DNA from 2 places in the Stenotrophomonas maltophilia complex sp. Om-AH-Sm3 genome. Region 2 is predicted to be linked to the other one. Evidence: riboswitches for the same ligand, from Rfam matches in the RefSeq annotation. Region 2 holds a riboswitch; the other holds the start of a gene.

Region 1 (14,162 bases), on a different contig from region 2:
TGCGAGGCGCTGCGTCCCCGGGGCGTCCGGGCTACGCATATCGCGCTGTTCAAGCAGCAGCCCCAACACGCAGTGCCGTTGCTGGACGCGTTGGCCGACGACCCCGAGCGCTATGTGCAGGACTCCGTCGGCAATTGGCTCAACGATGCCGGCAAGACGCAGCCGCAATGGCTGCGTGGGCTGTGCGCACGTTGGCAACGCGAGCACCACAGCGATGCCAACGCCTACATCCGCAAACGCGCCATGCGATCACTGCGGTAATGGCGGCCGCTGGCCGGCAATCCCATGAACCTCAAGGAAGAACCGCAATGCCCCACACCTTCATCGAGCTCTACACCGCCACCCCCGCCTGGACGGCGCTCTCGCCCGGACAACGCACCGCCTTCTTCGCCCGCATCGGTGAGGGCATGCAGCGTTTCGACCCGGAATGCATCAGGCCGGTGGCCATGGGCCGCATCGCTACGGACGTGCCGCGTGGCAGCGGCGAGCAGTTCTATGCGGTCTGGCACTGCGCCAGCCGCGAAGCGGCCGACACGCTGGTGGCCGGGATCGCCGCCACCGGCTGGCATGATTACTTCACCACCACCCATGCCATCGGTGAGGTGGACAGCATGGGCCAGCATCTGGCCGACCTGGCCGCGCTCTAGTGGTACGGCGGCGGCCTGCGATCCCCGCCATGGGCGGCACATGCGCCTGTCACCGATACACGGTAAACAGTGCGTTGCCCATGTCCATCCGCAGGGACGTTGATCATGCAGAGCAAGCTCGAGGTCACGCTGTTCGGTCCGCTTGGCGAGTGCCCGGCATTGCAGTTGCCGGGGCAGGAGAACCCGTCGGTGGCCATCCCGGAATCGGCCCTGCGTCGATTGGTCTCCGACCTCTACACCGCACGCTCCCTGCTCAACCCCGAGCAGCTGGACGAGGCCCGGCAGGAGCTGGACCGCGTGCTGGAGCGCTGGGCCGACATCCACGAAGGCCTGCTGCTGGACGTGGAAGTGCATGGCAGATGAGCGACGTTGCACAGCGGCCACCGCGTGCGCTGCGCAGTCAGGCGCATCACTGAACCGCGCCCCCAGTTGCGGATGAAACATTTTGCACTGCGCAAAAGCTGTGCTATCAATAGATCCCATGAACGCAGCCGCTACCCGCTTTTACTGGTATTACTTTCCGAAGCCACTGGCGGAGGAAGGACTGCGCTCACCCTGAAGAAAGCTTCAGACGCATTCCCGAAAGCCGCCAGCGAACCTGGCGGCTTTTTTCATGCCGCCGCGCTGGGGACCCCCAACGTTCCGGAGATCTCCTGCAATGCCCCCGCACACCGACGACCTGCGTATCCGCACCATCGAACCGCTGACACCGCCTGCCCAGCTGCTGGCGATGCTGCCGTGTGACGATGAAGCCTCCGGCACCGTCAGCGCCTCGCGCGCGGCGCTGCACCAGATCCTGCACGGCCGTGACGACCGCCTGGCGGTGGTGGTGGGCCCGTGCTCGATCCACGACCCGAACGCCGCCATCGAGTACGCCCAGCGCCTGAAGCCACTGCGCGACGCGCTGGCAGGCGAGCTGGAAATCGTCATGCGCGTGTACTTCGAGAAGCCACGCACCACGGTGGGCTGGAAGGGCCTGATCAATGACCCGGACCTGGATGGCAGCTTCAGGATCGACAAGGGCCTGCGCATCGCCCGTGGCCTGCTGCGCGACATCAACAAGCTTGGCCTGCCGGCGGGTGTTGAATTCCTCGACGTGATCTCACCGCAGTACATCGCCGATCTGGTGGCGTGGGGCGCGATCGGTGCGCGTACCACCGAAAGCCAGGTGCACCGTGAGCTGGCCTCGGGACTGTCGTGCCCGGTCGGCTTCAAGAACGGCACCGATGGCAACGTGAAGATCGCCGCCGACGCGGTGGGTGCGGCTTCCAATCCGCATCACTTCCTGTCGGTCACCAAGCAGGGCGGCACTGCCATCGTGTCGACCACCGGCAACCCCGATTGCCATGTGATCCTGCGTGGGGGCAAGCAGCCGAACTACGACGCAGCCAGTGTTGCCGACGCCTGCCAGGCGCTGGCCAAGGCCAAGCTGCCGGCGCGCCTGATGATCGATGCCAGCCATGCCAACAGCCTGAAGAACCCGGAGAACCAGCCGAAGGTGATCGAGGACATTGCTGTTCAGCTGGAAGACGGCGAAGAGCGCATCGTGGGCGTGATGATCGAGAGCCATCTGGTCGGGGGCCGCCAGGAACTGGTGGAAGGCCAGCCGCTGGTCTACGGCCAGAGCATCACCGATGGCTGCATCGACTGGGACACCACCGTGACGGTGCTGGAGCGACTGGCCGCGGCCGTGCGCGCCCGTCGCGACGTAAAGGTGTCCGAAGCCGCTTGAGTGCGGCACGTGTGTGGATGGCGGCCAGCGCCTGCGGGGGTGCGGCCGCGATCAGGGCCGGTCGGAGTTGGAGACCGGCCCATCTGCACCGGCGATGCGCCTGGCGCTGCGCATGAGCGACAGCGCTAGGTACATCGCCGGGGTGGTGTGAGACGTAGACCCACGCCATGCGTGGATATCAGCGAGCCACACGGCAGGATTTCGGAAGAGTTGTATGGAGTCCTCCTGCGATTTCGGCCGAAGATGGGGTTCCTCGCCTGACTGGACCCCGCCAATGCGTGTTTTCCCGGATGACAACTTTCTGGATTCAGCTTGTCGGTCGATTTCCGGTGAAGCTGCCAAGGCGCTCGTGAGCTTGAAAGGCGGGCGAATCGCTGAAGATGCCGTATCTGTCATCGAAGACTGGTTTGAGCCGTCCCTCGAGAAGGCGCGCCTGCTGGCGGATCTTGATGAAAGAATCAGGATCCACAGCAGCGAAGGGGACGAGGGGCTGCTGCGGCCTGCGCTGAAGGCCCGGGCGGTGATCGCGGCATCTCCCGAGCCCGCGCCCGATGACTACGAGCCTTCATTCAAAGTAGTGCCTGCGACAACGCTAGGTGGCGACTGGAAATCCGACTGCGAGACCGACTGCGTGATTGTCGATGGTGATCTGATCGCAGACGGCACGCTGATACTGAACGATCTGAGCGAGACGCTCTGCGTGATCGTACTGGGGAGCCTCAGGGCCCGGAATCTCGACTGTGGTGGTTGGGTGTTCGTGCGTGATGAGCTGGAATGCGATCATCTGTACGCGTGCTCACTCAATGATGGGATTCTGTCCGTAGGTGGCAACATCACTGTTCAGACCTTCCTCGAGACCGGCACCTACACACAAGTGGCGGGGCACCTGACCGCTAGCTACCTCGGCAGCACCCACAACTCCATTGACGTGGAGGGCAAAGTGAACTGCCCGGGCTTCGATAGGCGATCTGATAGCGACTACTTGTGCCAATGGATTGATCCTGCGCTGCTGGAAGTCGACGATTCCGGCGCCGATTGGGGATGCGGACCCCAACGGTATCCGTCGGCTGACTATCCAGAGCGGATACGCGCGGGGGGCAGCCCCATGAAGTTCATGCTCTAGATCCACGCCATGCGTGGATACCGCTCTTCTGTAGCGCCGGGCCATGCCCGGCGAACACGCCATCGTTCAATGCACTTCGTCGTGGTACACGAACTTCGGCATTTCCCAGCGGTAGTGGATCGCCAGCAGGCGCAGCGCGAAGCCGCCGCCGAGGCAGCATAGGATTGCGGTGGCATCGGCCACGCCCCAGTGCAGCAGCAACAGGTAGGCCGCGCCGGTCAGCAGCGCGATGATCGCGTACAGCTCCTTCTGGAAGATGAGTGGTACCTCGTTGCAGAGGATGTCGCGCAGCACGCCGCCGAACGCGCCGGTCAGCATGCCGGCAATCAGCACGATGGGCATCGCATGGCCGGCTTCGCGCGCGATCGAGCAGCCGATCAGGGTGAAGGCGATCAGGCCCAGGCCGTCGAGTACCAGGAAGGTGCGGCGGAAGTGGTGCATCCAACGTGCGACCCAGGTGGCGATCAGCGCCGCGCATACGGTGAAGCCCAGGTACTCGGGATGCTTCACCCAGCCCAGCGGATAGTGGCCGAGCAGGATGTCGCGCAGTGATCCGCCGCCGAGGGCGGTCACGCAGGCGATCATGACCACACCGAACAGGTCCATGCGGCGGCGGCCTGCGGACAGTGCGCCAGTCATGGCCTCGGCGGAAATGGCAATCAGGTAGATGATGGACAGCAGCATGGGACAGGCTCCGGGCGCGGTGGGGCCGGCCATGCGCGACTACCGCCAGTGCCTGCGCAATGACGGGATGACGATGACCGGTGCCGCTCCCGCTGTCCTTTTGCCTGAGAGTTCAGCGGCGTAGGCCGCGTGCCCCTTCGGCGGATCGTCCCGGGCGTGCCCGGTGACCTCTCTCCAGCTCGGCGAGTCGAATGCATGGTTGGTGGGATTCTAGCCCACCGGCCTGAGCGATCATGGGAGCCTGCGCCTTCGGCGGGCGCCAGCGCGGCGCCACTCTCCTGCATTCGGGCGCCAGTATATCCGCTGCAGTGCAGCACGGCATAATCCGGGCATGGCCCCGTCCCTCCGCCCGTGGTTCCTGTACCTGCTCGAATGCCGCGACGGCAGCTATTACGCCGGCATCAGCACCGACGTGGACGCGCGTTTCGCCGCCCACCAGGCCGGCAAGGGCGCGCGCTACACCCGGGCCCGGCCACCGCTGCGCGTGCTGGCCGTGCGCGAATACCCGGACCGGGCCGCCGCCTCGCGGGCCGAGTGGCAACTCAAGCAGCAGCCGCGCGAACGCAAGCTGGCCTGGCTGCAGGCGCCGGATCCCGCGCTTCTGTAGGGCCGAGCCCACGCTCGGCTGTTGTTGCTGCTGCCTGATGGTGAAGCCGAGCATGGGCCCGGCTCTACAGTAGATCCACGCCATGCGTGGATGCGGCTTGCACATGCCATGATCGCCCAGCCCTCAGCGCTGGAGACCCGGATGTCCACGATCGCCCTGCTGTTCGCTCTTTCCGCAGCAACGAGCCCCGCCGCCGACCCGGCCACCCTCGCGGCCATCGAAGCCACCTGCCATGACTACGTCGATGGCCAGCTGGAGGCGGACCCACAGCGCGTCGCCCGTTCCCTGCACCCGGACCTGGCCAAGCGCGCTGTGCTCGGCGATACACCCGACGAACGCCTGGGCCTGCGCCGGATGTCGAAGGAAGAACTGGTCTCGCTGACGAAGCAGGGCGCGTTGAGGACCCCGAAGGATCAATGGGATCGTCGCTGCACGGTGCTGGACGTGTGACCGGCAACGCGGCCTCGGTGCGACTGGAAACCCCGTGGTTTGTCGACTACTTCCACATGGGCCGTTTCGACCAGCGCTGGGTCATCGTCAACGCGCTGTGGTACCCGAAACCGAAGGCACAGTGAGCGATGCGTGCCGCCGTCAAAGCATGGATCTCCGTTGTCGTGCTGGTCGCCGGTATCGCGCTGCTGCCTGGCCTGCTGTATCTGCTCGGGCTGGCATTGGTAGACGGTCGGCCGACGCCGGCGGACCGCGCACCCAGTGGTATGGCTGCGTGCAGCAGTGAACCACGCGCGGGATACCAGCCGATGAATCCCTGGCGTTTCGCCGCGCAGTTCTTCGACAAGGACGGGATGAAGAAGAAGGTGCCGGAAGTGGAGCGGGAGGCCTTCTGGATTGCCCGGCGCCACCTGTGGCGGCAACCGCAGCGCGGCATGCTGCGCTGGCAGCTCAGCAGTACCGCATTGACGATCTGGATCACCCGGCATTGGAGTGCCGCGCAGATTGCCGACACCGCGAGGAAGGAGGACTTCTGCCGGACCTGGTCGAAACGGCGGGTGCCCGGTGGCCCGATGAAACGGTAGATCCACGCGGTGTGCGAATGGTCCTACTCTCCGCTCCGCTGTGTCGTATACGGCACTAAAGTGAATTCGTAGCACGAAACCTCTCGTTTGCCGCTGAGCAACTTGTCTGGAAGTCGCGACTGCGAAAAATCACCTTATCCCAGACGCCCGGCTTGATTTCATCCCGGTCTGTGGCCAGGCACAGTGGGTGGAATAGTTGCCACGAAAGTTGAATTGCGGAAGGCTGATGCCATCAGACAGACAGCACACTCATGAGAAAGCAGATCAGATGCATTGTTTCGAGCGAATCTCCGGGTGTCAGCAGAACGCTCGATATCTTTGAAATTAACCGTATGTTGGACTGCTACCTGCAGACGAAGATCGATCAGGTGAACGTTGCGGATCTGGGAGGTTGGCGATTGCAGATGTTCGTCGTCATCCGGAACACCGATTCCATTGGAGTTTTCAAACGCACGAGGCGATACCCCTCCGGCATGGAGTTCTTGGTCAGTATTTCGGTTCCGGTTCCCAGCATCAAGGTCGTGGAGTACGGCCTGCCCGACCATGCCATGTATGGATTAGGCTTCTTCCATCCCGTGAATGAAGCGAAGTCCCACGTCATCAATCCGCAGTTTGCAGACTACGCAGGGCTGCAGGAGTACTTCGTGGGTAGCGCTGAGCGTGCTATCGACATGGCATTTGATTTGGGCTTCAAGTGCAACGGGAAAGTGATTCGATACGTTGCTTGACGAGAGCGGCGGGAAGCACAGCAACCATTCCTGACTACGGCTTCTCAAAAATGCAGGAGGCTGACGCATGGATGAAGATGGGGGATGTGCGGGTACTCATCCACGCATGGCGTGGATCTACTGCAAGGGGTCAGAGTCCTTGATTGAGGTCGTCGTGAACGGCATCTCGGAACTGTTCGGGGCATCAGAGCGCGGCCGGCGCTCGATCACTTATGTCGCTTTTGGTACATAAGTGCCTTTCAGGATCTATTCGCCCCAGCCGCTATTGATGAGTCTTGGCGCGGAAGAGAGTGCAGAAGGACAGGGGATTTCTGGTTGCAGCTTCACTCAGCACCTTGTGCGTGCCTTCGCGCATTGAGTGGAACAATGGCTAGATCAATCGCCTTTTGGCAAGTTGTGATTCCGGGCCTTATTGGGGGAATGCTCATGTCGCCGCAGATCAGATGCCTCATTTCGAGTGAATCCCCAGGCATCAGTGCAATGCTCATGCCACAGCAGATCAGAAGCTTCACTTCGAGTGAATCAGGCATCACTGGTGTGCTGGACTGGGCTGAAACCAGCGACAAGGTGAGTCGATTCCTGGAGGCGAAGATCCAACAGGTAAACATCATCGACCTGGAAGGATGGCGACTGCTGATGGGCGTGACGATCTGCAACACTGACGCCATTGGAATCTTCAAGCGCGCGAGGCGATTTCCTTCCGACAAGGAGTTCGAGGTGAGTATCTCGATTCCCGTGCCCTGCATCGAGGTCGTGGAGTACGGCCTGCCCGACCATGCCATGTATGGACTAGGCTTCTTCCATCCCGTGAATGAAGCGAAGTCCCACGTCATCAATCCGCAGTTTGCAGACTACGCAGGGCTGCAGGAGTACATCGTCGGTAGCGCGGAGCGTGCTATCGACACGGCGTTTGAATTTGGCTTCAAGTGCAACGGGAAAGTGATTCGATACGTTGCTTGAGGAGAGCGGCGGGAAGTACAGCCACCATTCCTGACTGCGGCTTCTCGAAATGCAGGGGGCTGACGCACGGATGGAGATGGGAGGATGTGCGGGCGCTCATCCACGCATGGCGTGGATCTACTGCAAGGGGTCAGAGCCCTTTCCTGCGGAAAGGGATCCGACCCCTGTTGCGTGCAGCCCTACCGCTTCGGCCGCCGGTCGTCGCGGTCATCACCGAAGATGATGCGCGCACTGCGCTGGTAGCTCCAGTACGCGACCGCCCAGTTCAGCAGCACCACGATGCGGTTGCGGAAGCCGATCAGGAAGAACACGTGCGCGGCCAGCCAGAACCACCACGCCAGCACGCCCGACAGCTGCAGTCGGCCCAGGTGCACGATCGCGGCCATGCGGCCGATGGTGGCCAGGTTGCCGTAGTCCGCGTACTTGAACGGACCGGGCTCGGGCGTGCCGTGCAGCCGTGCGCGGATCACCTCGGCCACGTATTTGCCCATCTGCTTGGCGGCCGGTGCCACACCGGGGACCGGCTTGCCGTCGGCCTGGCTCAGCGCGGCCAGGTCGCCGGCCACGAACAGCTCCGGGTGATCGGGCAGGGTCAGGTCCGGTTGCACCGGCACGCGTCCGGCGCGGTCCAGCGGCACGTCCAGCGTGCGCGCCAGCGGTGAAGCGGCCACGCCGGCGGCCCAGACCACGGTGCGCGCCGGTACGAACTGTTCGCCGAGCTTGAAGCCCTGGCTGTCGATGTCGCTCACCGGGGTACCGGTCAGCACTTCCACGCCCAGCTTTTCCAGTTGGCGGCGCGCCTTCAGCGAAAGCACATCCGGGAACGAGGACAGCACGCGGGGCCCAGCCTCGACCAGCCGCACCCTGGCGCTGGCCGGGTCGATGTGGCGGAATTCGTTGCGCAGCGTGTGGCGCGCGATCTCGGCCAGGGTGCCGGCCAGTTCGACGCCGGTGGGACCACCGCCGACGATGGCGAAACTCAGCCACGCCGCCTTCTTCGCCGGGTCCGGTTCGGCCTCGGCGCGTTCGAACGCCAGCAGCAGCTTGCGGCGCAGCGCGATGGCATCGTCCAGCGTCTTCAGGCCGGGCGCATCATCGGCCCACTGATCGTTGCCGAAGTAGGCGTGGGTGGCGCCGGTGGCCAGCAGCAGGCTGTCGTAGTCCAGCGTGCTGCCATCGGCCATGCGGATCTGCCGCGCCCGCTTGTCGATGGCCACCACTTCGCCGAGGCGGACTTCCACATTGCGCTGGTGGCCGAGGATGTGGCGCAGCGGTGCGGCGATATCCGGCGCGGACAGGCCGGCGGTGGCCACCTGGTACAGCAGCGGCTGGAACAGGTGATGGTTGCGGCGATCGACCAGGGTGATGCGTATGCGCTCGCGGGCCAGGGCACGGGTGGCCCAGAGACCGGCAAAACCGCCGCCGACAACGACCAGGTGGGGAACGCGCTCGCGACTCATCGACTCACTCCAGTGGGGGCATCGGGGGAAGCGCCTGGCATCTTCGCACGGCGGCCACCTGTCACGTCAGCGCCTGCCCGGATCGGCGATACTCGGGTTCAGGCAACGGCCCGTGAGGAGCCCATGAGCGAACCGGAAAAGCGCATCGCCCTGTTGATCGACGCCGACAATGCGCCGGCCTCGAAGATCGACGAGGTCCTGGCGGAAGTCGCCCGCTACGGCGTGGCCAACGTGCGCCGTGCCTACGGCAACTGGAAGAGCCCGCGACTGAAGGGGTGGGAAGCGGTGCTGCATGAGTATGCGATCCGCCCCATCCAGCAGTTCGCCTACAGCAAGGGCAAGAACGCTTCGGACATGGCGATGGTGATCGATGCCATGGACCTGCTGTACGCGCGCAACCTTGATGGCTTCGCCATCGTCTCCAGCGATGCGGACTTCACCCCGATGGTGATGCGCCTGCTGACCGATGGCGTGAAGGTATATGGCTTCGGCGAGAAGAAGACGCCCGAGCCGTTCGTCAATGCGTGCTCGAAGTTCACCTACCTGGAGGCACTGGGCCAGACCCATGCCAGCGTGCCGGATGCCGAGCAGGCGTCCAGCGAGCAGGCTTCGAACGAGCCGGTGGCCAACGACGATGCCCGTCCACGCAAGAGCGGTGCGGAGATGCGCAGCGACACGCGGCTGGTGAAGATGCTGCGCCGTGCGGTGTCCGCGGCCGAGGGCGAGGATGGCTGGTCGCACCTCGGCCCGGTTGGCAGCCAGATCGGCAACCAGGCCTCGTTCGATCCGCGCAACTACGGCTACGGCAAGCTCAGCGATCTGCTGGCGGCGATCGGCCTGTTCGAGCTGAAGAAGGATGGCAAGTCCTCCTACGTGCGCGCGCTGCCAAAGAAGAACCGGTAGTGCCGGCCGCTTGCCGGCAATGCCCGGATGCCAGGTCCCGCATCCGGCACGCACACACCTGTATCGATCAGGCGTATCGTTGCCGCTCGCATTGCCAGCAAAGGAAACCCGCATGTTGAAGATCTGGGGCCGCCGCAATTCCAGCAACGTCCGCAAGGTGCTGTGGTGTGCCGAGGAAATCGGCCTGCCGTACCAATCCATCGAGGTCGGCGGCAGCCACGGCGGCACGCAGACGCCGGAGTACCAGGCGATGAATCCCAACGGCCTGGTGCCGGTGATCGAAGACCACGGCCTGCCGCTGTGGGAATCGAACGCCATCGTGCGCTACCTGAGCGCGCGCTATGCGCTGGGCACGCTGTACGCCGAGGACCCGATGGAACGCGCCCAGGCCGAGAAGTGGATGGACTGGAGCACTTCGCGCATGGCACCGCTGTACAGCGACCTGGTCTGGGGCATCATGCGCACCGCGCCGGCCGACCGCGACGAAGCGCGCATCAGTGCCGCCATCGTGCGCGCCGGTGACTACCTGGCGATGGCCGACGCTACCCTGGCCAGGCAGCCGTGGCTGTCGGGCGAGAAGTTCGCGATGGGCGACATCCCGCTGGGCTCGCTGGTCTACGCCTGGTACGAGCTGCCGATCCAGCGACCGGAGCTGCCACATCTGGCTGACTGGTATGCGCGGCTGCGTGAGCGCCCGGCCTACCAGCGCGGCGTGATGTCGCCGCTGACGTAAGCGAAGGCGTCCGGGGTCAGAGCCCTTTTCTGCGAAAAGGGATCCGACCCCTGGGCATCGGGGTCGGATCCCACCCGACGGGTGGGCTCTGACCCCTCAATACAGGTCCGTTGGATCCACATCCAGCGACCAGCGCACCTTGCGTGCTTCCGGCAGCGCATACAGCTGCGGAACCAGCTGCGCGAGCACGCCATGCAAGGGTGGCCGCTGCGGCGCCGACAGCAGCAGCTGTGTGCGCTGGTAGCCCGCGCGCCGCGGCATCGGCGCCGGCATCGGGCCGTACGCCTCCACCACGTTCTGCTCGCCCAGCAACTGCCGCGCAGCCAGCAGGAATGCATTGGCATGCTCGACCTGCTGCGCTTCAGCACGCATCAGCGCCAGATGCGCGAATGGCGGGAACCCGGCCGCCTGGCGCTGGTTCAACTCGGCCTGCGCAAACGGGTGGTAGCCACCGCTGACCAGGGTTTCCAGCAGCGGGTGACCAGGGTGATGGGTCTGCAGCCAGACCTCGCCGGGGTCACGTGCACGTCCTGCACGACCGGCCACCTGGATCAGCTGCTGCGCCAGCTTCTCGCTGGCGCGGAAGTCGGCGGAGAACAGGCCTTCGTCGATGCCGACCACCACCACCAGGGTCAGCTTCGGCAGGTCGTGGCCCTTGGCCAGGATCTGCGTGCCGACCAGGATGCCGGGCTGGTCGCCCAGTTTCGCCAGCTGCTGTTCCAGCGCGTCGCGTCGCGAGGTGGTGCCGCGGTCGATGCGCACCACCGGGAAGTCGGCGAAGGCGGCGGTGAGGTGTTCTTCCAGGCGTTCGGTGCCGATACCTTGCGGCTGCAGTGCCAGGCTGCCGCAGGCCGGGCACGCCAACGGCGCCGGTTGGCGCGCGCCACAGTGGTGGCATTGCAGGCGCCGGCCGCCGCCATGCACGGTCATCGGCGCATCGCAGCGCTGGCACGGCGCGGTCCAGCCGCAGTCGTGACACAGCAGCACCGGTGCGTAGCCGCGGCGGTTCTTGAACACCAGCACCTGCTGGCCGCGCTGCAGGTGCTCGCCGATGCCGGCCAGCACGTCGGCCGAGAGGCCGTCGTGCAAGGGCCGTTTGCGCACATCGAGGATGCGCACGCGCGGTGGCCGTGCATCGCCGGCACGCTGCTTCAGGCGCAGGTGGGTGTAGCGGCCTGCATAGGCGTTGTGCAGGGTTTCCAGCGAGGGCGTGGCGCTGCCGAGCAGTACCGGAATGCCCAGCGCCTTGGCCCGGACCAGAGCGAAATCGCGCGCGTGATAACGGATGCCGTCCTGCTGCTTGTAGCTGCCGTCGTGTTCCTCGTCGACGATCAACAGGCCGGCCTGCGGAAACGGCGTGAACACCGCCGAGCGGGTGCCGACGATGACCCGTGCTTCGCCACGTGAGGCGGCCGCCCAGACGCGCGCGCGCTCGTTGTCATTCAACCCCGAATGCAAGGCGTGCACGGCGATGCCGAGACGACCGCGGAAACGTGCCAGGGTCTGCGGGGTCAGGCCGATTTCCGGCACCAGCACCAGCGCCTGTCTGCCCTGCGCCAGGCAGTGGATGATCGCCTGCAGGTAGACCTCGGTCTTGCCGCTGCCGGTCACGCCATCCAGCAGGAACGGCTGGAAGCCGTCGGCAGCGTTGATCGCCGCCACCGCCCCGGCCTGGTCCGGGTTGAGCGTGGGGCCGGGCAGTGGCTGTGCATGCTGGGGGGCCACGCTCAACGCAACACGCTCGGCCAGCGCGCGCTTGGCCAGGCTGCGTGCAGCGATGCGCCAGTCGGCCATGCGTTCGCCGAGCACGTCCTCATCCACGATCGCCCCGGCCAGCAGCTCGGCCAGTTGCCGCGGACGGCTGCCGGCGCGCAGCTTTTCACGCTGGGCGTGGCCTTCGGTGGTCAGCTGCCAACCCCAGTGGTGTGTGTCGGGCAGGACCTCGCCATGGCGCAGCGGGCCGGGCAGGGCGGTGCTCAGCACCTCGCCCAGTGGCGCATGGGTGTAGCGCGCCAGCCACTGCAGGCTCTGCCAGAGTTCGCCCTGCAGCAGCGGCTGCAGGTCGCACCAGGCCAGCGCCTGGCGCAGTCCCTGGCCGTCGTCGGTCTGGCCGTGGCCGGCCACCACGCCGACCAGCTCGCGGTTGCCGAACGGCACCTTCAGGCGGCAGCCGACTGCGGTCGTGGGGCCATCGCCCTCCGGCGACAGGTAGTCGAACAGGCGCGGCAGCGGGACGGGCAGGGCGACCTGCAGGGTCGGAATGGGTGAAAGCATCGGGCCAGTGTAACGGGCCATGCGCGCTGGAATGGCAGGGGGCAGACGTGCCCGGGCGACGACCGTTGAATCATAAATGTCACCTAAATATCGGTGTCCATTGGAGATTCAGTCTTATCCACATGTTCTGTGGATAACGTTGTGCGTTACCGGTCGACGGGAACCCAGGAGGCCGATGGCGACGAGCTCACCCTTGGGTTGGTCAAAAAATCGCCACACTTCAAAGTCATTCAAAATCAACGACTTGAGTGTGAAACATTGCTGAAACAGAGTGAATTCAGCTGCATGCCGCAGTTTCCCGCGCGGGGAGCGTGGTGCTGTGCACAACCTGCAGCACGAAGTGCCTGTGGGCGCAAGTCCTACGGGTGCCGATGGGCTGCCGCTATCATGCCGGCAGACCTTTGGAGTGACCGATGACGGCTGTGCCCGCCCCTGTTTCCTCGACCGCGGCCGGCGCGCTGTCGGCGTTCCTGCGTGGCGTCGAGCGCCGCGCCCTGGTGGTGGCTGAACTGCAGTGCGGCGATGCCGCGCGTGCCGAGCAGACCCTGGTGGCGGTGATGCGCGCGTTTGCGGCGGTCGCCAGCGACCTGCCGATGGCGCAATGGCCGACCCGCTTCTGGACCCTGCTGGGCCAGCGCCAGGCGCTGCGCGAGCCGGCGGGCGGGCAGTGGGCGCCGTCGTTGGCCGCGTTGGGCGCGATGCCGCCACTACCACGACTGGCGCTGCTGCTGCGGGTGGGCGGCAGCCTCGACGAGGGCATTGCCATGCGCGTGCTCGACCAGGACGAGGCCGGCTACCAGCACCTGCTGGCCGATGCCTGCCCGCGTGATGCCCAGGGCCGGCCCGATGCCGCGGCCTGGCGCCAGTTGGCCGAGCAGGTACAGGCCCGTGTCCGTGACCTGCCGGCCGCGCGCCTGCAGCAACTGCAGCAGCCGGCCGCACCCACCACCCACAATGAAGCACCGGCCTCCAGCTGGCGCGCTCCCCAGCGCGACGAGCGGGCCACTGCCAACGCCAAGCGCCGTCGGGCGAGTGCCAAGCCGCGCTGGCGCGGTCCGCTGATCCTGCTGGTGACCGTGGCGGTACTGCTGGCCGCGGCGCTGGGTTGGCGCCACCTGCAGGGACATTCGTTCGGCAGCGATGCACCCTTGCCGGAGGGCGTGGTGGCCGAAGCCGGTCCGGTGACCGTGGAAGCCCTGCCACCGAGCAAGGTCGACGCCGCACCGGACGCGGGCCAGGCGCAAGCCAATGATGACGCAGCGATGCTGGCAGATCGC
Region 2 (14,162 bases):
GGTCATGCCGCCGATGGTCGGGATGAACAACCAGGCAAACCCGCCCTCGCCCAGGTGCAGGTGCTGCATCACGAACACCGGCGCCGAGGAGATGTACAGGAAGATTCCACCAAAGCCGATGCTGCCGGCCAGCGCCAGGCGCAGGAAGCGTGGATTGAAACCGATGCGCACGTAATCACGCATCAACGCGCGCGGTGACAACGGCACGCGCGCTTCGACCGGATGGGTCTCGGGCAGGTAGCGTGCAGTGGCCGCCAGCAGGACCAGCCCGAACACCACCAGGAACCAGAAGATCAGCGGCCATCCCGCGCCACTGAGCAGGATCCAGCCACCGATGATCGGCGCGATGGCCGGGGCGATGCCGAACAGCATGGACACCTGGCTCATCAGCCGCTGCGCGTCATGGCCGTGGTACAGGTCGCGGATCACCGCGCGGCCGACGATCATGCCGACACCCGCCGACAGGCCCTGCAGCGCGCGGAAGGCCAGCAGCGTGGTCAGGTCGGTGGACAGTGCGCAGCCCACCGAGGCGCCGACGAACACCACCAGTCCACCGAGGATCACCCGCTTGCGGCCCCAGGCGTCGGACAGCGGGCCGTGCGCCAGGCTCATCAGGCCGTAGAACAGCAGGTACACGCTGATGGTCTGCTGCACCGCCACCTCGTCCACCGCCAGGCGCCGGGCCAGCTGCGGGAAGGCCGGGAAGATGGTGTCGATCGAGAACGGGCCGAACATGGCCAGGCCGGCAAGCAGCAGGGCCATGCGGCGGGTGGACGGAGCAACAGCGGCTGTCATGGGAAAGGCGTCCGGCAGGGCCATGCGCGGCACGCACGGCGGGCGCCGGTCCCCGTCTGCAGGGAGGGCGCCAGATGAATTCGGGTATCTGGCCATCATAGGTGGGGATTGCGCCTGATGCCATGCAGCGATGCACAAAACGCACGTCCGGGCCATCGGCCATTCAGGCGCAGCGGCCAGGCCCGTAGACGGCCAGCGGGCCCGCAACGGGCTATAATCGGCGGGCAACACGGTGGGAGAAGCGGAACACCGCTGCCGAAGGCGCAACGCCCGTAATCGCTCAGGCCCGATACCACCCGTAACAGAACTCTGGAGAGACCGGTTCGATCCGGCGCCGAAGGGGCACGAAGCTGCGGTCCGCCGCGCTTTTAAACTCTCAGGCAAAAGGACAGAGGGGCGCCCCGCAGACCGCCGACCGGCGGCTTGTGCCCGTGCGTGTGCCCTTTCCTGACGGATCCTTCGCCATGTCCCAGAACACCCCTTCCCTGCGTGAGCTCGAGCACCACAATGCGTTCGTCGAGCGCCACATCGGCCCCAACGATGCCGAGATCGCGCAGATGCTCGACGTCGTCGGCCACGCGTCGCTGGATGCGATGACCGATGCCATCGTGCCGGCCAAGATCAAGTCGCCGGCGCCGCTGGCGCTGCCGGAGTCGATGACCGAAGTGCAGGCACTTGCGAAGATCCGCGCGATCGCCGACAAGAACACCGTGCTGCGCAGCTTCATCGGCCAGGGCTACTACGGTACCCACACCCCGAACGTGATCCTGCGCAACATCCTGGAAAACCCGGCCTGGTACACCGCCTACACCCCGTACCAGGCCGAGATCTCGCAGGGCCGCATGGAAGCGCTGATCAACTTCCAGACCCTGTGCGCCGACCTGACCGGCATGGAGATCGCCAACGCCTCGCTGCTGGACGAAGCCACCGCCGCCGCTGAAGCGATGACCCTGGCCAAGCGTTCGGCCAAGTCGAAGTCGGACACCTTCTTCGTGCACGACGCCGTGCACCCGCAGACCCTGGAACTGCTGCGTACCCGCGCTGAACCGATGGGTATCGTGCTGCGCGTCGGCACCCCGGCCGAAGCACTGGAAGCGGAAGCCTTCGGCCTGCTGCTGCAGTACCCGGACACCTTCGGCCAGATCGGCGATTACAAGGCCCTGGTCGAGGCCGTGCACGCACGCGGCGGCCTGGTGGCCGTGGCCACCGACCTGCTGGCGCTGACCCTGCTGGCCGCACCGGGCGAATGGGGCGCGGACATCGTGGTCGGCAACAGCCAGCGTTTCGGCGTGCCGTTCGGCTTCGGCGGCCCGCACGCCGCGTTCATGGCCTGCCGTGACGCCTACAAGCGCTCGATGCCGGGCCGCCTGATCGGCGTTTCGGTCGATGCCCAGGGCAACCCGGCCTACCGCCTGACCCTGCAGACCCGCGAGCAGCACATCCGCCGCGAGAAGGCCACCTCCAACATCTGTACCGCACAGGTGCTGCTGGCGGTGATGGCCTCGATGTATGCGGTCTACCATGGTCCGGAAGGCCTGACCCGCATCGCCCGGCGCACCCACCGCCTGGCCTCGATCCTGGCTGCGGCACTGCGCAACGCCGGCGTGCAGGTCGGTGGCGACTTCTTCGACACCCTGCACATCACCGGCGTGCATGCCGATGAGATCCACGCCAAGGCACGCGCCGCCGGTTACAACCTGCGGGCGATCGACAGCGACTCGGTCGGCATCAGCCTGGACGAGACCGCCACCCGCGCCGACGTGGTCGCGCTGGCCGCCGTGTTCGGCGCGCAGGCTGACGTCGAGGCGCTGGACGCCAGCACCGCCGACGCGCTGCCGGCGGGCCTGCTGCGCCAGTCCGCGTTCCTGACCCACCCGGTGTTCAACACCCACCACAGCGAGCACGAACTGCTGCGCTACCTGCGTTCGCTGGCCGACAAGGACCTGGCGATGGACCGCACGATGATCCCGCTGGGCTCGTGCACCATGAAGCTCAACGCCACCGCCGAGATGATCCCGGTGACCTGGCCGGAGTTCTCGCAGATCCACCCGCTGGTGCCGGCCGACCAGGCGCTGGGCTACAAGGAACTGATCGACACGCTGGAAGCGATGCTGGTCGAATGCACCGGCTACGACGCGGTCAGCCTGCAGCCGAACTCCGGCGCGCAGGGCGAGTACGCCGGCCTGCTGGCGATCCGTGCCTACCACCGCTCGCGCGGCGAAGGCCACCGCGACATCTGCCTGATCCCGGACTCGGCGCACGGCACCAACCCGGCCTCGGCGCAGATGTGCGGCATGAAGGTCGTGGTGACCAAGACCGATGCCAACGGCAACGTCGACGTCGAGGACATCCGCCTCAACGCCGAGAAGTACAGCGACCGCCTGGCCGCGATCATGATGACCTACCCGTCCACGCACGGCGTGTTCGAGGAAGAGGTGGTCGAGATCTGCGAGATCATCCACAAGCACGGCGGCCAGGTGTACACCGACGGCGCCAACATGAACGCCCTGGTCGGCGTGGCCAAGCCGGGCAAGTGGGGTTCGGACGTTTCGCACCTGAACCTGCACAAGACCTTCTGCATCCCGCACGGCGGTGGTGGCCCGGGCGTGGGCCCGTGCGCGGTCAAGGAGCACCTGGCCCCGTTCCTGCCGGGCAAGCTGGGTGAAAACGGCCCGGTCGGCATGGTCAGCGCGGCCAGCTTCGGCAGTGCTTCGATCCTGCCGATCAGCTGGATGTACATCGCGATGATGGGCCGCGAAGGCCTGCGCAAGGCCACCCAGGTCGCGCAGCTCAACGCCAACTACATTGCCAAGCGCCTGGCTCCGCACTTCAAGACGCTGTACACCGGCCGTAACGGCCTGGTGGCGCACGAGTGCATCCTGGACGTGCGCCCGCTGGAGAAGACCAGCGGCATCGGTGCCGAGGACGTCGCCAAGCGCCTGATCGACTTCGGCTTCCACGCCCCGACCCTGAGCTTCCCGGTGGCCGGCACGCTGATGGTCGAGCCAACCGAGAGCGAGTCGCTGCACGAGCTGGACCGTTTCATCAACGCGATGATCCAGATCCGAGAGGAAATCAGCGCGATCGAAGACGGTCGCCTGGACCGCGAGGACAACCCGCTGAAGAACGCCCCTCACACCGCCACCGCGGTGACCGCCAGCGAGTGGACCCACGCCTATCCGCGCGAACTGGCCGCCTTCCCGCTGGCCAGCCTGAAGCAGAGCAAGTACTGGCCGCCGGTGGCACGCGTCGACAACGTGTACGGTGACAAGAACGTGATGTGCGCCTGCATCCCGGTCGATGCCTACAAGGATGATGAAGTCGAGGCTTGATTCCTCACTGCATCGATAAAGAAAACGGCCCGCGCAAGCGGGCCGTTTTCATGAGGGCGTGTGGACCAGGGTCCACACCCACAATTACCCGATCACGGGTCCGGCATCTGCCCCAGGCTCAGCTGCCACGACACCCCGAAGCGGTCCTGCACCCAGCCGTAGCGATTGCTGAAGTCGTAATCACCCACCGGCATCAGCCAATGGCCGCCCTCGCCCAGCACACGTGCCGCACGTTCGAACTGCTCGGCACCGGAACACTCGACGAACAACGAGATCGACGGCGAGAAGGTGAAATCGTGCACGTCCAGGCTGTCAAAGCACAGGTAATGCGTGCCACCGAGCAGGAAGATCGCCTGGCGGACCTGGCCGGGCACGCCGGCGCCGGCCCCCTCGGGGTGGCGTTGCAGGGCCAGCAGGCGGAAATCGGCGAAGGCTTCGGCGTACAGGGCCAGGGCGGCCTCGGCCTGGCCGGTGAACATCAGGAAGGGACGGCTGCGCAGCATGCGGTACTCCTGGTCGACGGGCCGCTGGCGGCCCACGCGATCAGGATGGCACGGCGGATGTATGCCTGCTGTAGAGCCGAGCCCGCGCTCGGCTGGCGGCTACGCGAACAGCAGCCAACCACAGGGTCGGCTCTACAGAAACCACGGCAACCGCGGCCGACCGTAGGTTGGGTTCTACAGCGGCAGTCACGCCTGGCGCATGCGCCGTGCGATGGCGCTGCCGGCGGCAATCGTGGCGGTCAACGCCACCATCGACAGGAACTGCAGGCGGGTGTGCGACTCACTCAGCAGCAGGCCGAAGATCAACGCCAGGATCGCCAGCGCGCAGCAGGTCAGCCACGGGAAACCGGCCATGCGGAACGGCAGGCGGGTACCCAGGCGATCGGCGCGGCGGCGCAGTACCAGCTGCGAAACCAGCGACAGCGTCCACACCAGCAGGCAGGTGGAACCGACGATGTTGAGCAGTACCGGCAGCACCCGGTCCGGGAACAGCAGTTCCATCACCGTCGCAGCGAAACCGAACAGCACGCTGGCCAGCACGGCGATCACCGGCACCTGGCGCGGATCGGTCCAGCCCAGCACCGCCGGCGCCTCGCGGCGCTGCGCCAGCGAATACATCATGCGCGAGGCGCCGTAGAGGTTGGCATTGAGTGCCGACAGCAGCGCGATCACCGCGATCAGGGTGATCGCAGTGCCGGCGCCCGGAATGCGCGCGATGTCCAGCACGGCGGCAAAGGGCGACTTCAGTGCTTCGCTGGTCCAGGGCACCACGGCGATGATCACGCTCAGCGAGCCGATGTAGAACACCAGGATGCGCCAGGCCACGGTACGGATGGCACGGGCGATGCTGCGTTCGGGATCTTCGGTTTCGGCCGCCGCAACGGCAACGATTTCGGTGCCACCGAAGGCAAAAACGACAACCAGCAGCGCCGCACCGATCCCGGCCAGGCCCTTCGGTGCGAAACCACCGTGTTCGGTGAAGTTGCTCAGGCCAGGTGAGGTGACCTGCGGCAGCCAGCCCATCAGCAGTGCCACGCCGATGCCAATGAAGGCCAGGATCGCCGCCACTTTCAGGATGGCGAACCAGAATTCGAACTCGCCGAAGTTCTTCACCCCGAGCAGGTTGATCGCAGTGAAGAACAGCATGAAGGCCAACGCAGCCATCGGCACCGGCACCACCGGCCAGACCGTGGCAAGCAACCCGGCCGCACCGACCGCCTCGGCGGCGATCACGATCACCAGCTGCACCCACCACAACCAGCCGACCGTGGCGCCAGCGGTGGCGCCCATGGCATCGGCGGCGTACACCGAGAACGCGCCGCTGGTCGGTTTGGCCGCCGCCATCTCGCCCAGTGCGTTCATCACGATGATCACCAGCGCGCCAGCGACCAGATACGAGACCAGAACCGCCGGACCGGCCGCCTGCACACCCACGCCCGAGCCGAGGAACAGGCCGGCGCCGATGGCACTGCCCAGGCCCATCATGATCAGCTGGCGGGGCTTGAGCGAATGTCCGAGGCGGGACGGCGAAGCGGTCGGAATCGAGTTGGGCATCGGCGGGGCTGGCGGCGGGCTACAGGGGCGACACCTTACCCTGTCCCGTGCCCACGGGGATAGGCACAGCGCAGCAGGCGGCTCAGGCCAGTGCGGGCTCGCCGACGTTGCCGCCGATACGGGCGCGATAGGCGCGCGGCGAGAAACCGGTTTCAGCCTTGAACTTGCGGGTGAAGGCACTCTGGTCGCTGAAACCGCAGGCCTGCCCGATGCAGGCAATGCTGTCGTCGCCATGCAACAGGTGCATGGCCATCTGGATCCGCAGCCGGGTCAGCACCTGCTGCGGGGTCATCTGGAACACCTTGCGGAAACTGCGTTCCAGCTTGGACAGCGAGAAGCCGGTGATGTCCAGCAGGGTCTGCATGCGCACGTTCTCGGCGTAGTGCGCGTTGAGGTGGGCCAGGGCCAGCCGCAGCTGCTCGTACTGGGCGCCCAGGCTGTCCTTCTGGCCCAGGTCGCGGGAAATGCCGATCAGGCCCTCGATGGCGCCATCGACCAGCAGCGGTCGCTTGCAGGTCAGGCACCAGCCCGGTTCGCGGTTGGCGAACAGGTGCAGCTCCATCAGGTTCTCGATCACCTCGCCGGACAGCACGCGGGCGTCCTGGTCGACATAGTCCGCGCTGAGGCCGGTCGGGTAGATCTCGGCTGCCGTGCGCCCGATCACGTCCTTGCGCGCGCGCAGGCCCAGCCGTCGCAGCATGGTCTGGTTGACGTGGGTGTACCGCCCCTGGCGGTCCTTGATGAAGAACAGCACGTCCGGGATGGCGTCGAACAGGGCTTCGATGTCGGCGGGCTCGACTCGCATGGGGCAAGCATACCCGAGCCTGCTTTTGCCTGTACGTTCACCTCTGCCGGACCTCGGTTTAACGGGGCTGGTTCCAGTGTCGTGGTTCCTTCTGATGATTCGGAGCCAACGTCAATGGCCGCCAGCAAGCCGACCGGCAAGCGCTCAATCGCCCCTGCCGAAAACCACCGCCGGGGCGACGGCGATGAACTGCACCAGCAGGCCGGGGGCACCCATCCGGTGATGACCACCGATCAGGGCATCCCGGTGGCGGACAACCAGAACTCCCTGCGGCAGGGGCCCCGAGGGCCCACGCTGCTAGAGGACTTCCTCCTGCGCGAGAAGATCACCCACTTCGATCACGAACGCATTCCCGAGCGCATCGTGCACGCACGTGGCAGCGCGGCACATGGCTACTTCGAGTTGACCCGGTCTCTGGCCGCCCACACCCGGGCGCGCATCCTGACCGAGGTAGGCGTGAAGACGCCCGTGTTCACCCGCTTCTCGACCGTGGCCGGTGGCGCAGGCTCGGTGGACACCCCGCGCGACGTGCGCGGCTTCGCGGTCAAGTTCTATACCAAGGAGGGCAACTGGGATCTGGTTGGCAACAACATCCCGGTGTTCTTCATCCAGGACGCCATGAAATTCCCGGACCTGGTGCACGCGGTGAAGATGGAACCGGACCGTGCGTTCCCACAGGCCGCCACGGCCCACGACACCTTCTGGGACTTCATTTCGCTGATGCCCGAATCAATGCATATGATCATGTGGGCAATGAGCGACCGTGCCATTCCGCGCTCGCTGCGCATGATCGAAGGCTTCGGCGTGCACAGCTTCCGCCTGCTGAACGAGGCCGGCGAGTCGACGTTCGTTAAGTTCCACTGGCGGCCGAAGCTGGGCATCCAGTCAACGGTCTGGGACGAAGCGCTGAAGCTGCAGTCAGCCGACAACGACTTCCATCGCCGTGACCTGTTCGAGGCCATCCAGCGCGGCGACTTTCCCGAGTGGGAGCTGGCGGTGCAGCTGTTCACCGAAGAAGAGGCCGACGCATTCCCGTTCGATCATCTGGACCCGACCAAGATCATCCCCGAATCGCTGGTGCCGTTGCAGGTGATCGGGCGCATGGTGCTGGACCGCTGGCCGGACAACTTCTTCGCCGAGACCGAGCAGGTAGCCTTCTGCCCGGCCAACGTGCCTCCGGGCATCGACTTCAGCAATGATCCGCTGCTCCAGGGCCGCCTGTTCTCCTACCTGGACACCCAGCTGCTGCGACTTGGCGGCCCGAACTTCCACCAGATCCCGGTGAATGCCCCGAAGTGCCCGTTCGCCAATCACCACCGCGACGGCCACATGCAGATGCAGGTGCCCAAGGGCCGCGTGGCCTACGATCCCAGCTCGCTGCAGGACGACACCCCGCGCGAGACACCGGCCGGTTTCCGCAGCCATGCCAGCGCCGACGATGGCCGCAAGGGCCGCACGCGTGCGGAGAGTTTCGCCGACCACTACAGCCAGGCCCGGATGTTCTTCCGCAGCCTTGAAAAGCCGGAGCAGGCGCACCTGGCATCGGCGCTGGTCTTCGAGTTGTCCAAGGTGGAAACGCTGAAGGTGCGGGTGCGCACCGTCAGCCACCTGCGCAACATCGACGAATCGCTGGCCCGGCGCGTGGCCGATGGTCTGGCGTTGCCTGCACTGCCCGACGCGGCGCCGACTGCTACCCCGGTGCGGGACATGCCCCCCGCTCCCGAGGTGCGCGTGATCGGGCGCAACAAGCCCATCCTGCAGGGTCGCTGCATCGGCGTCCTGTTCGATGAGGGCTCCGATGCCCGCGTGATCGCCAGCCTGAGCAAGGCCGCTCGGAAGGCAGGTGCGGAGGTGAAGCTGGTGGCACCAAAAGTGGGAGGCGCCACGCTGAGCGATGGGGCGATGCAGGCGGCGGATGGGCAACTGGCGGGCACGCCATCGGCTGTGTTCGATGCGGTGGCCGTGGTGCTCAGCCCGGAAGCCGCGAAGGCCTTGTCGAAAGAGAGTGCAGCCGTCGAATTCGTCAGCCAGGCGTGGGCGCACCTGAAGGCCATCGCCAGCGACGCAGGCGGCCAGACGCTGCTGAAGGCGGCGCGGGTCGGCAACGATGCCGGCATCGTCGAAGCGGAAGACGCCAAGGCCTTCCTGGCGGCGGCCGCCACCCGCCAATGAGCGCGTGAACCGAAGCTGCGCCTGCTGGCCTGACCACTACAACAGGAGAACCGTCATGCCCCGTGGTGACAAATCCGCATATACCGAGAAACAGAAGCGCCAGGCCGAGCACATCGAGGACAGCGAGCGCGAGCGCGGCGCAAGTGAAGGCACCGCCGAGCGCATCGCCTGGGCCACCGTGAACAAGCAGGACGGTGGCGGCAAACGTAGCGGCAGCGCACGCAAGGGTACGAAGAAGGCGGCGAGCAAAAAGGCGGCCAGCAAGGCGCCTGCCAGGAAGTCAGCCGCAAAAAAGGCCACGACCAAGGCGACGGCCGCGAAGAAGGCGCCTGCGAAGAAGGCGGCGGCAAAGAAGGCACCGGCTCGTAAGACGGCCGCCAAGAAGGCCGCAAAGAAGACAGCGGTCAAGAAGGCCGGTACAGCCACCTCGCGCAGTGCTGCAGCGAAGAAGGCGGCCAAGACCCGTGCGGCGAAGAAGACCGTGCGCAAGGTGGCGGCCAGGAAAGCGGCACGTACCCGCGCCCGCAGCTGAGCGCATCGTTCAACGCGGCAACGTCCTCATCCACGCGGCCACTTCGGCTGCAGCTGCGTCGGCACGCGCCTGCAGCAGCAGATGTGGCCCCTCCAACGACACATGGCGGGCATCGGGCAACAGGGCCTGCAGCTCGGCCACGCTGGGCGGCCACAGCAGGCGGTCGTGGCACGCGTGCAGGCACAGCGTCGGCACCTGGATTGCTGGCAGCAATGCACGCACGTCGACCCGCAGGGTCGCTGCGGCGCGTTGCCGCAACGTGCTCGTCGGAGTCCTGGCCAACGCATCGCGCAGCATCGACGTGTGCCCGCGGGTGTACCACGGCCCCAGCAACAGGCGCGCCAGCAATGCCACGGGAGGCAGCGGCCAGGCCGGCGACAGCAGGGCTGCGCTGGCTGCCGGCAGTGGCACCGGCCGACGCGCAAAGGTCGCTGCAAGCACCAGTCCGCGCAGCCCGGTGGGATGGCGCGTGGCCAGTTCAACAGCCAACGGGCCCGAGAAAGACTCGGCGAGCAGGATGAAGGGACGACTGGGCAGCTGCGACCACAGCCGTTGGGCAAGCGTGGCGTGATCCTGCGGTCCCTGCGCGGGCAGCGTGATCGCCTGCGTTGTCAGACCGTAAGCCTGGAGTGCCGACAGGAACGGGGGCGACAGCCTGCTGGAGCCATCCAGACCGGGCAGCATCAGCACGTGCTGCGGCGCGGCCGATGCAGGGAAACAGATCGGCGTTTCCTCGCTCCCGATTCCCATGCCACCTCCTTTGCTGGCAAGCATCACCCACATCGGCAGGCAACGGAACCCCTGCTCCGGCTGTCCTGCTGCTTTGCCGGCCAATGTTGGGCAATACTACCCGCTCTGCCGCGGGACGCGGCTACCCGGGAGAGCCGTTGATGCGATGGACCTGCGCGCTGGCCATGATGCTGCCACTGAACAGCTCCGCCAGCGATGGTTGGATAAATGGGGATGGCAAGGCGTTGACGGAGACCGATGCCATGAAATCCAGCGGCGGCTTCGCGGCATCGCTGCTGGTCACTTCCGATGCCGACTGGCGGGCCAAGTGGGAGACCCCGCCGGAGACCACTCCCGGCTTCAACGAGGCCAACGAAGTCCACCTGGGCGGTGAGTTGTTCCTGCTGACATTCCTCTCCAACCCGCAACTGGACGAGAACCGCGTACCCAAGGTGCACTGCGATCTGCGCATGCTGCGCCCGGACGGCAGTACCAGTATCGACGAACGCGATGTTCCCTGTTTCACCGCCGCCCTGACCGGCCCGCCAAACCTGCTGTACATGACCAACCTGCACCTGAAGTTCGTCGCCGAGGCCGGTGATCCCAAAGGCACGTGGACTGCGCAGGTGGTGGTCCGGGATCTGCTGCGGAAGGTGAGCCTGCCGCTGCAGGCCCGCTTCGACGTCCGTTGAACCGGGGCATGCGGATGAAGATGCGGCGACTCCTGAGCTGGACCGGTCTTGCGCTTTGCGTGGTCTACCTGCTGTTGACCGCATGGCTGGTTCACGGCGCGCAGTCGGAGGGGGACCCGAAGGGTACCTATATCCTGATGGCGCTCCCCATCACCCTGCAGTCTGCCGCACTCGATGCCATCGGCGCAGGCGGCCTGCTGCGTGGCAAGCCCTGGTCGACCGCATATGCAGTGCTGGTTCCGCCAACACTGCTGTTGCTGTACGCAGCCGGCTGGCTCATCGAACGCTCAGCCCGCGGGCGCTAGCCCGCGGCATCGTTCCGGTGGGTGCATCGACGCCCTGCATGCGGGACATCGCAGGCAGGGCGCCATCCAGTATCCAGTTACAGGTCGCTTACGCCGCCCGCGCCGGCATGACCGGCATGCGCGGCCCCTGCTCCAGCTGGAATACCGCCACTGACGTGGTCAGTGCATGCGCCTGTTCTTCCAGCGCGCGGCTCGCGGCAGTGGCTTCTTCCACAAGCGCGGCGTTCTGCTGGGTCACCTGGTCCATCTGCACCACCACCTGGTTGACCTGCTCGATGCCGGCGGCCTGCTCCTTGCTGGCCGCTGCGATGTCGCTCATCAGCTGGGTGGTGCGCGAACTGGCCTGCGCCACGCGTGCGATCGCGGCTTCCGATTCAACGGTCACCGCCAGGCCACTCTTCACCTTGGAAGCGGCGTCCTCGATCAGTTCCTTGATCTCCTTGGCGGCGACACCGGCACGCTGTGCGAGCGTGCGCACTTCGCTGGCGACCACGGCAAAGCCACGGCCCTGCTCGCCTGCACGCGCAGCTTCCACTGCGGCATTCAGCGCCAGGATGTTGGTCTGGAACGCGATGCCGTCGATCACCGTGGAGATTTCCGAGATGCGCGCCGAGGACTGATCAATTTCGCCCATCACCGATGCCATCTGTGCCATCGCCTGCTCGGTCTCGCGCACGGCGGCACCGGCGGCATGCGCTTCGCTGTCGGCCTGACGGGCCAGTTCGGCGTTCTGGCGTACGGTGGAGGTCAGCTCCTCCATCGACGCGGCCGCTTCTTCCAGATTCGCGGCCTGCTGCTCGGTGCGGCGCGACAGGTCGTTGTTGCCGGCGGCCAGTTCCTGGGCCGCGTTGTTGATGCTGTCGGCAGCCACCTGGATGCCGCGGACAATGCCGGTCAGCTGCGCGGTGGTGGTGTTGGCATCGTCGCGCATGCGCGCAAACACGCCGTCGTACTCGCCCTCCATGCGTGCGGTCAGGTCGCCATGCGAGATCGCGCGCAGCACGTCGGAAACATCGGCGATGCTGGCCTGCGAACTGGCCATCATGCCGTTGAGGTGCTCGACCATCGTCTTGAACTGGTACTGGAACGCAGCGGCATCGCCACGCATGCTGAAATCGCCGGCGCGTGCGGCACGGGCCAGTTCATCGATCTGCGCGTTGATCGCCATCAGGCTCTGCTTCACCGCTGCCAGGGTGCGGGTCAGCGTGCCCTTCTCGCCCGGGTAGTCCGGCAGGTCGCGGCTGAGGTCACCCATGGCGTAACGCTGCATCACCTCGGCCATCAGCAGTTCCACCTGCACGTGCGACTCCACCAGGCTGTTGGTGGCCTGCACCATGCGGCCGAAATCACCGGGGAACGCACTGGCGTCCATGCGATAGCGGATTGCACCGGCCTCGTGCTGCTCGGCCATCTGCAACTGCGCGCCGATCGCCGCCTGCACACTCTGGCGCACGCTGGCCATCGCCTCGCCCAGCTGGGTCAGCTCGTCGCGGCCACCGAGGCGGAACTCCTGGTCCAGCTGTCCCTTGGACAGGCGCTCGGCCAGGTTCACCGCGCGCGCCAGCGGACCGGTCAGGCTGCGGCCGATCATCACCGAGGCACCGATGCCCACCAGCAGCGCGACGCCGCCCAGCACCAGCAGCTGCAGCAGGCTGCGCTCGCCCAGGCGGATCGCCTCGGCGGCAGCCTCACGGCTTTCCTTCTCCTCGAAGTCCACGCCATCGGACAGCGCCTTGTTCCAGCCGTTGGCGGCTTCCTGCACCGGACCCAGGGTCAGCGCCACGGCGCCCGGGTAGTCGCCCTGCTCCATCAGTTCGCTGGTCTGCTTGTTGAGCGGGCGCGCGATGGCACGCTTGGCCGCGATGGTTTCCGCGATGGCCTTGCCCTCCGCATCGCCTGGCAGTGCCTGGTAGGCGGTCCAGCTGGCCTCATAGCGCTTGACCAGATCGGCAATGCGCTTCTCATCGCTGCCGCGGTCTTCGCCCTGACGGATCAGCATCTCGCGGCGCACCACCATCATCTGGTTGTTGGCGTCGAGCATCTGCGACAACAGGCGCACCTTGGCCACGCTGACGTCGACCACCTGCTGCATCGCGCGCTTCTGCACGACGCTGGCGGTGGCGCCGGTGGCCACTACGGCGGCAACCAGCAGCAGCAACAGGCCAAAGCCCAGCCCAAGACGCCAGGCAACCCTGACGTTCCTCAAGTAGTTCATGGGGGTATCCAAAACGGGGGGATGTGGCCTTATCGGCGGCACGGCAGGCAATCTTGATCGCCGCCCATCGACGGCGTCGGCCACCGTTCACCTTGGTGAGTCCCCGTCCCAGCGGCACCTGCCGGTGCCAGCCGGCCGCAATGACATGCCTGCTCATGCGGGTATCAGATCCCTTTCACGGCGGCTCCGCACCGTCTGCGGGCAAGGTGGCGGCGTACCTGCTGGAGATCCCAATGCGCTCATCTGTGTCCCGATCCACCCTGCTCGCAATCTCGCTGCTGGCGTCCCCGGCCTTCGCGCAGGCGCCGCCGCCCAACCTGCCCGCCCCCATTGCCGAGAAGGCTGGCCCGGACACCGCAGTGCGCTCCGCACTGCATGCCCAGGTGCTGCTGGATCGTGCGAACTTCTCTCCGGGCCAGATTGATGGTGAGGTAGGCAGCAACCAGCGGCGGGCGGTGTCAGGCTTCCAGACGGCACACGGCCTGACCGTAACGGGTGAGCTGGACGACGCCACCTGGAAGGCTCTGC

Evidence for each region. Region 2 has a riboswitch for glycine ahead of gcvP (aminomethyl-transferring glycine dehydrogenase). Riboswitches for the same ligand answer to the same signal wherever they lie in the genome.
Region 1: another riboswitch for glycine. It lies ahead of AC10QF_RS02825 (trimeric intracellular cation channel family protein); the one in region 2 lies ahead of gcvP (aminomethyl-transferring glycine dehydrogenase).

What each region holds. Positions count from the first base shown of each region.
Region 1 covers NZ_JBYBLQ010000002.1:23,310-37,471, reverse strand. Annotated here, with positions in the region: gene AC10QF_RS02850 (DNA alkylation repair protein) at 1-261, shown strand, start outside; gene AC10QF_RS02845 (DUF6616 family protein) at 309-647, shown strand; gene AC10QF_RS02840 (hypothetical protein) at 753-1,010, shown strand; gene AC10QF_RS02835 (3-deoxy-7-phosphoheptulonate synthase) at 1,306-2,379, shown strand; gene AC10QF_RS02830 (hypothetical protein) at 2,654-3,502, shown strand; gene AC10QF_RS02825 (trimeric intracellular cation channel family protein) at 3,569-4,186, opposite strand; glycine riboswitch at 4,271-4,374, opposite strand; glycine riboswitch at 4,388-4,477, opposite strand; gene AC10QF_RS02820 (GIY-YIG nuclease family protein) at 4,518-4,793, shown strand; partial or broken gene AC10QF_RS02815 (nuclear transport factor 2 family protein) at 4,935-5,368, shown strand; gene AC10QF_RS02810 (hypothetical protein) at 5,372-5,827, shown strand; gene imm9 (Imm9 family immunity protein) at 6,079-6,555, shown strand; gene imm9 (Imm9 family immunity protein) at 6,982-7,515, shown strand; gene AC10QF_RS02795 (NAD(P)/FAD-dependent oxidoreductase) at 7,695-8,975, opposite strand; gene AC10QF_RS02790 (NYN domain-containing protein) at 9,099-9,878, shown strand; gene AC10QF_RS02785 (glutathione S-transferase family protein) at 9,991-10,611, shown strand; gene AC10QF_RS02780 (primosomal protein N') at 10,708-12,885, opposite strand; gene AC10QF_RS02775 (hypothetical protein) at 13,299-14,162, shown strand, end outside.
Region 2 covers NZ_JBYBLQ010000015.1:71,172-85,333, reverse strand. Annotated here, with positions in the region: gene AC10QF_RS16570 (multidrug effflux MFS transporter) at 1-795, opposite strand, end outside; glycine riboswitch at 1,095-1,197, shown strand; gene gcvP (aminomethyl-transferring glycine dehydrogenase) at 1,260-4,127, shown strand; gene AC10QF_RS16560 (VOC family protein) at 4,220-4,630, opposite strand; gene AC10QF_RS16555 (amino acid permease) at 4,817-6,184, opposite strand; gene AC10QF_RS16550 (helix-turn-helix transcriptional regulator) at 6,267-6,989, opposite strand; gene AC10QF_RS16545 (catalase) at 7,104-9,161, shown strand; gene AC10QF_RS16540 (hypothetical protein) at 9,217-9,693, shown strand; gene AC10QF_RS16535 (alpha/beta fold hydrolase) at 9,703-10,443, opposite strand; gene AC10QF_RS16530 (hypothetical protein) at 10,686-11,114, shown strand; gene AC10QF_RS16525 (hypothetical protein) at 11,129-11,419, shown strand; gene AC10QF_RS16520 (methyl-accepting chemotaxis protein) at 11,508-13,634, opposite strand; gene AC10QF_RS16515 (L,D-transpeptidase family protein) at 13,868-14,162, shown strand, end outside.